DNA from 3 places in the Paenibacillus sp. FSL R7-0179 genome. Region 2 is predicted to be linked to each of the others. Evidence: riboswitches for the same ligand, from Rfam matches in the RefSeq annotation. Region 2 holds a riboswitch; each other region holds the start of a gene.
The links. A riboswitch is a leader RNA that binds a small molecule or an ion and turns the genes downstream of it on or off. The one in region 2 is predicted to bind cyclic di-AMP.

Region 1: it holds a riboswitch for cyclic di-AMP, as region 2 does, so the genes downstream of both, MKX63_RS29635 (APC family permease) here and MKX63_RS03850 (C40 family peptidase) in region 2, are expected to answer to the same signal.
Region 3: it holds a riboswitch for cyclic di-AMP, as region 2 does, so the genes downstream of both, MKX63_RS01655 (hypothetical protein) here and MKX63_RS03850 (C40 family peptidase) in region 2, are expected to answer to the same signal.

Annotation. Positions count from the first base shown of each region.
Region 1 is NZ_JBBOCC010000002.1:3,069,036-3,071,299, forward strand. Features, by position in the region: gene MKX63_RS29635 (APC family permease) at 1-1,441, opposite strand, end outside; cyclic di-AMP (ydaO/yuaA leader) riboswitch at 1,571-1,731, opposite strand; gene MKX63_RS29640 (disulfide oxidoreductase) at 1,958-2,264, opposite strand, start outside.
Region 2 is NZ_JBBOCC010000001.1:905,414-907,677, forward strand. Features, by position in the region: gene MKX63_RS03845 (C40 family peptidase) at 3-431, shown strand; cyclic di-AMP (ydaO/yuaA leader) riboswitch at 820-962, shown strand; gene MKX63_RS03850 (C40 family peptidase) at 967-1,458, shown strand; gene MKX63_RS03855 (GNAT family N-acetyltransferase) at 1,739-2,224, shown strand.
Region 3 is NZ_JBBOCC010000001.1:396,492-398,755, forward strand. Features, by position in the region: gene MKX63_RS01650 (WD40 repeat domain-containing protein) at 1-238, shown strand, start outside; cyclic di-AMP (ydaO/yuaA leader) riboswitch at 475-644, shown strand; gene MKX63_RS01655 (hypothetical protein) at 780-1,232, shown strand; gene MKX63_RS01660 (hypothetical protein) at 1,791-1,997, opposite strand; gene MKX63_RS01665 (family 43 glycosylhydrolase) at 2,016-2,264, opposite strand, start outside.

The DNA.
Region 1 (2,264 bases), on a different contig from region 2:
CGGCGACAGGAACGACTACGGTGCTTCCTTTGATACAAGGCTTATCGGTAGCCGGACAGATCCGCAGCTGATCGGCAATATTCATATAATGACGGTGAATCCGGTGGAACACAATAATGACAACCGGCAGGAAGATGAAGGCCATCCACACACTGGAGAATTTGGTGATGATGAAGATCATGGTGATCGTTAATGTAGTTAGCATCCCCACCGTATTCACAGCGAACTTGCTCTGCCAGCCTTGCGGCTTCGTCCGGTACCACTGGACCATCATGCCAAGCTGCGACAGCGTGAACGGAATGAATACCCCTACTGCATATAATGGAATGAGTCCTTCCGTATTCCCGTGAAATGCCGCTACCAGCACTGCCGACATCACGCCGAGGAAAATAATACCGTTGGAGAAGCCCAGCCGGTCGCCGCGCACCATGAAGGCATGGGGCAGATATTTGTCTTTGGCGAACATGAACGCCAGCAGCGGGAAGGCTGAGTACGCCGTGTTGGCTGCCAGGAACAGGATAACCGCCGTAATCCCCTGAATGAAGAAGTACAGTCCGCCGCGGCCGAAGGTAGACTCGGTAATCTGTGAGACCACAGTGGCCTTCGCATCGGGCATAATGCCGTACCAGTAAGCGAGCAGCGTAATGCCTGTGAACATCACCCCGAGAATGAGGCCCATGAGCATCAGCGTTTTGGCTGCATTTTTCTCCGCCGGCGCTTTGAAGTTAGGAATCGCATTGGAGACAGCCTCAACCCCGGTCAGAGCCGAACAGCCGGAGCTGAATGCCTTCAGCAGCAGGAACATACTCACGTTCGACACCGCCGAGCCAATCTCAGGAATTTGCGCATGAGCGCCGCCAGTTAAATATTTGAAGATCCCTGCGATAATCAGCACGAAGATGGAGACGACGAACAGATAGACCGGGATAGCGATGAACGAAGCCGATTCGGTCACCCCGCGCAGATTAACAATCGTTAAGAGTACGATAACAGATACCGCTATGAGGACACTATGATTATGCAGACTTGGAAAAGCTGAAGTGATCGCATCCGTCCCCGCCGAGGCGCTTACGGCCACCGTCAGAATGTAATCCACCAGCAGCGAGCCGCCGGCCAGTAAGCCGGTATGCACCCCAAGATTGCTTTTGGCGACAATGTACGCGCCCCCGCCCTGGGGATAAGCGAAGATCGTCTGCCGGTAGGACAAAATCAGAATAGCCAGCAGGCCCAATACGGCTAATGCGATTGGCAAGGAGTACCAGATGGCGGTGAACCCGGCGGCCACCAGTACGATTAGAATTTGTTCTGTTCCGTAGGCTACAGACGAGAGCGCATCAGAAGACAGGACAGCCAGTGCTTTCACCTTGGATAACTTTTCATGATCGAGTTCGTTCGACTTCATCGGACGCCCGATCAATAGTCGTTTTACCTTGCTTACCATTGTAGTAACAGTTCCTCTCTTGGTTAAGTTGAAACGGGCTTTCCCTGCGCTGTTTTCATAAGTGGATTTCATAAATGCAGGCACCAAAATAAGCATACGGAAATGATCCGCATGCCTTAGAGTGCATGGTCATTATCCCACTTGTAGCTTACGAGGTTAGCTGGCGGATTCGGACTGTGGTAGCCCTACGGTTACAGGCCCTTGCGGCCCGTTCCGATTCACCCCTTTTGGCCTTGGCCAAAGTGTGGTTCCCCCGTTTTTCCATCCGGAAAATTCAGCGCATATTCAACTTCTCACAAGGACTAATATTAAGCTACAACGCGTCTTCCGTAAAGCGTGGAAACAAATGAAAAAAGAATGAAAAGCACTCAAAACAACCAAATTCATCATCCGGTATGTCTTGGTCTTTCATTCTCTTTCATTATCCCTTTAACACGTGATTTTACAGGGTTTTTGTATATTATTTTTTGCTAAAATTAAGGGCATTCTCTTCTCTTCCTTCTGCCCCTCAGCTTCTTACTCCGCAGGCTCCTCCTTGCGTCCTGTCCAGAGCAGAATGGAGATTAAGGCAAAGGCTATAAGTGCAAGCAGAGGGACCGTTACAAATCCGAACCAATTCAGATAGTCCTTGTTGCACGGTACGCCGATGGTGCAGGGAAGCACCTTGCTAAGGGCGGGAATTTTCTGCTCTGCATAGTGATAAATAGAGATGCAGCCCCCGATCAGACTAAGAGGAAGCACATAAGGAATGATCCGCTTGTCCGCCCGGTAGGTGGCGATCCCCAGCAGGAACAGCTGCGGGTACATGAATATCCGCTGGAAC
Region 2 (2,264 bases):
TGATGGTATTCACACTCGGAGCAGGCAGTGCCTTCGCAGATTCCAAAATGGATACTGTGATTTCAAAAACCATTGGGACGTCGTATAAAACCGGGGGCACAACCACCAGCGGCTTCGACTGTTCCGGATTTACCAAGTATGTGTTCAAGAATGTAGGACTTTCCTTGCCCCGCACCTCGAAAGCACAGTACAAAGTTGGAACAAGTGTATCTAAGAGCAATCTGCGTTCCGGTGATCTCGTGTTCTTCAATACCCTGGGTAACGGAGTGTCCCATGTCGGTATTTATGTTGGAAACGGGAAGTTCGCACAGTCCTCAAGTTCACGTGGTGTAACCATCAGTTCGATGAGCCAGTCCTACTGGGCCAACCGCTACGTTGGCGCCAAACGAGTAATGAGCACAACAGCCTACCAAGCTGTCGCTTACGATTGAACCTTTTGAAGCATACCCCGAATATTTCAGCCTCTAACAACTAAATGTAACTTATACGAGCCCGGGATGATTATTGCCGTAATCATTTCCGGGTTTTTCCTTTTCCTTATTCTACCTTTTACCCGAATCTACAGCCTTGAAACAGCATTTTCTTGCAAAAACAAAGAAAAAATCATATAAAATAATGCCTGCGCATAGTTATGAGTCTTCCGAAAGGGCTATAACTCTAAAAAACAGCAAAAAAGATGCATTAATATGTTATAAGTGATTGCCAAGCGCTTTAGTCTTTGTTACAATTATCGCAGTGAGCTTTTAGTAACATTTTTGTAATTATTGAATCGCTTTTAACAAAGGTTTTGTCATGTATTGAATGAACCGCTAATCCTAATCAACAGTCGTGCCGAGTTCCCTAATGAATTAGGGAAACGGGGGAACCACTTTGGGTGAATTGACCTCCTATTCTAAGAGGGGTCATAGGGGACCTTCAACCGAACCCTTAAGCTAACCTCGTAGGCATTGGAAGGGGTATTTACTTTTGAAGAAGAAGCTAGCAGCCGCAGTACTAAGCTTGTCCATTATCTTCACCATCGGAGCAGGAAGCGCTTTCGCGGATTCCAAAATGGATAAAGTGATCGACAAAGCCATCGGAACCAAATACGTGTCCGGCGGTACATCAACTAACGGGTTTGATTGCTCCGGATTTACAATGTATGTTTTTGATAAGATCGGCATTAACCTGCCCCATCAATCCGGCTCCCAGTATCAGATGGGCACTGCCGTGTCCCGTGACGAGATAAGACCGGGCGATCTGGTATTCTTTAATACCAATGGTAAAGGCGTGTCTCATGTCGGTGTTTATGTCGGTGACGGCGAATTCGCCCATGCCTCTTCCTCACGTGGTGTAACCATCAGTTCGCTGAGTGACAGCTATTACGTCAACCGCTACGTTGGCGCCAAACGAATCATGAGTACAGATGCTTACAAGAATGTAGCTTCGGATTCCCAAGACAATGATGATGTACAATAATTTTTTGCAACCAAACGCTCTTTTCCGAGATTTTTCCCGAAATCTTGGAGAAGGGCTTTTTTTGTCTATAAAATTACTTACCCGCCTCTATATTTGTAAAACACCGATTCTATACTTTCGGAAAATAATTATTGGCGTTTGTCAAGTTTCTGCATTTCCGCAAGGAATTTGCGTCGAAACTGGCCGTTTTTGTATATAATTAATATTAAGAACAAGTGGAAACGGCCTTGCCGTCCCTTTAAAGGATGATACCGTTTCGGCTGGAAGGAGGTCTCCCCTAATGATAAGCTCCCCGTTAACCTTTTACGTGGTGCCTATGGAGCCGCAGCATGCCGCTGAGATCTGTGAGTGGAGCTACAAGCCTCCGTATAATATTTACGGCTGGATGTCCTGGGAGCAGATGCAGGCGCTGGGGGTGGAGTTCGGAGATCCGCAGCTGCGAAGTGAGCAATATGTATCTGTCGTGAACGGGCAGGGGGATCTGTGCGGCTTTGCCCAGCTCTTTCCGATGGAGGGGGTAGTCCGGCTTGGTGTCGGAATGCGGCCCGAGCTGTGCGGCCATGGGATGGGGCATCTGTTCATGAAGGCTATTGTGCAGGCAGCACAGGCGCGTTACCCGGAGCGTGAGATCGACCTGGAGGTGCTGACCTGGAACCAGCGCGCCATCCGCGCTTATCAGAAATGCGGGTTCACTATAACGGATACCTATGAACGCCGCACTCCGACCGGTAATAAGCCTTTTTATTGCATGGTCTATGAGGAATAGCACCAGAAATAGATTGATTTTCAAAAAATGGATCATTTGT
Region 3 (2,264 bases), 510 kb from region 2:
GACGCTCATTGACCTAGAGGGGCGGGAGCTGTGGCGTTATTATGCCGGAAGCACTATATCAGGCTTAGCTGTCAATGCGGATGAGACATTGCTGGCCGTGGGGACTTATGGAGGGATGCTGCATTTCCTGGACCTTCATGCCACCGAGCGTAGCGGCTATGAGATTACAACAGGAGCCGTTCGTGAGGTGAAGCGGATTATTGCCTGGAAGAATCAGAAGGTTCCGCTGTGGTGGTAGTCTAATACAAGGGGCCTTCATCCCCACCGCCGTCTGCCAAAAATAAAAAACAGCGCTTGAGCGAGATAAATGGCGGATAATCTGCTACATATAGGTGTTTTGGCTTTCCTATGCGCAGCTATTCAGGCATTTGCTGAAAACAAGGCGAATAGCACTCTTTTCCATTTTTACAAACCCCCTCCGAAGAGAGTATGATTCGTGTTGAAAGCAAATGAATGCATTCATGAAAATGAGCATATGCATGCACGCTGAATTTCCGTCATGTGGAAAACGGGGGAACCATCCGGCCGTCAGGCCGACTTGGGGTGAATCCGAAGGAGAATGCCACGCGCAGGTCTCCGGCAGGTAGGGCGACTCTCACCGTCCGAATCCGACAGCTAACCTCGTAAGCGTAAGGAGAGAGTCCTGATCCGCCAAGCTTTTGTGCCAGGCGTCTTACGCCCTGTTACCCACAACCGCAGGCAGAGGTCCTCCTCTGCCTGCGGTTTTTTGCGCGCTGGAATGAACTGCACAGTATAGATTCTGAAAGGAACGTGACCACATGCCTGACCCCTTACCGCCCAAACTGACAGCTGCTGCCGGGTTCAACCACTACACCCAGCAATATAGCGGTCCCGTCTATGCGCTTAGCTGCCTGCTGCTGGACAAAGGCGCCCGCGCCGAACAAGCAACCACCGCCACCTTCGCTGCCCTCCATCCACTGTGGCTGAAGGGCAGCCTCACTGGAGACAGCGCTGCTGCGTCTGCTTACAGAGAGTGCATCCGCCAATGTGCCGCGCTCGCGCGGAACCATAGCCGCTCCGCTTCTGTGCTCAACTGGGACGATCACGTTGCCAGTGCCTTATGGTACGGCATCCAGCTCCCCTTGCCCGACATCAGCCAGATCCTGGAGTGCAGCATCCCCGAGCTGAAGGCCCGGCTTAGAGGAATACGCGAACAGATGGCAGCCGCACATTCGGCCTTGCCTGCGGTCCACCGCCCTTCGGCGGGATGAGACTGGGAATAACGCGGGATTCGTGGGATACAGGAATGAGTGCGGCGGAACGAGTTGGCTGTGGCGGAATTAGGATACGGATGCGGCAGAAGGAGTCTGATGTGGCGGAATCAGGATACGGATGCGGCAGAAGGAGTCTGATGTGGCGGGCGGGCTGCGGACTACAAATCCGCTATTTCGGCAAATGAGACTGTTCTGAAGTCCATGCGGACTGAGAGGCGCTTAATTAACCCATTCTGCCTCATTTGGCGCTCCAAACAGCCCGTTAACGTCCTCTCAGTCCGCAACGGGGAGATAATCGGTCTTTTTCACAAAATAAAGGCCTCTGAGTCCGCCTACAAAACAAAATCCGCCCCTCAAAATGGGGCTCTGGCTTCGATGATGACTGAGGTACTTTGCGGGACCCCACAGCATATCAAAAAAAGCCGCAGCATCCGCCGCGACTTAGTCCTTGACTCTCAGCGCCATCACGCACCCATACTGTGCCTGGCTCACCTTTCATAGCTCAACCATCCCATGAACCGATCCTGTCTCCGCCAACTGTTCAGTACATAGAACTCAGCTCTTGCCTTTCCCGCTCTTACCACCCTTGCCGCCCTTGGCAAACCGCCAAAAAGCCATACAGCAGCCGAGTAATCCGGCTCCCAGCATTAGGGTCTGTAACGCCCCCAGCCATGTCGACTGATCCGAGGGGATCAAGCTGCTGACAATAATGAGCAGGATAGAGGCCCCAACCAGCATTGGGGTTTGTCTGCTTTTCTTCACAACCATTCACCACTCCTGTTAGTAATTCTTCACTCTATAGTACTCGAAATCAGCGAAGGAGTCATGCTGGTGGGCATCAACAGAACCGATGAAATTGAACAAGCCTGTAAATCCGCCGATCTCCCCCGGCTCCCCGTTCACGCCTTCATCCGACAGATAGAGAGCATCGATATTCTCTACAAAAGCTTGCCAATCCCCGTTATCCCCCAAGCGGTAAAGGATACTCGCGATGCCTGAGTGGTAGATCAGCTTGAGCTCCGCTGTGTC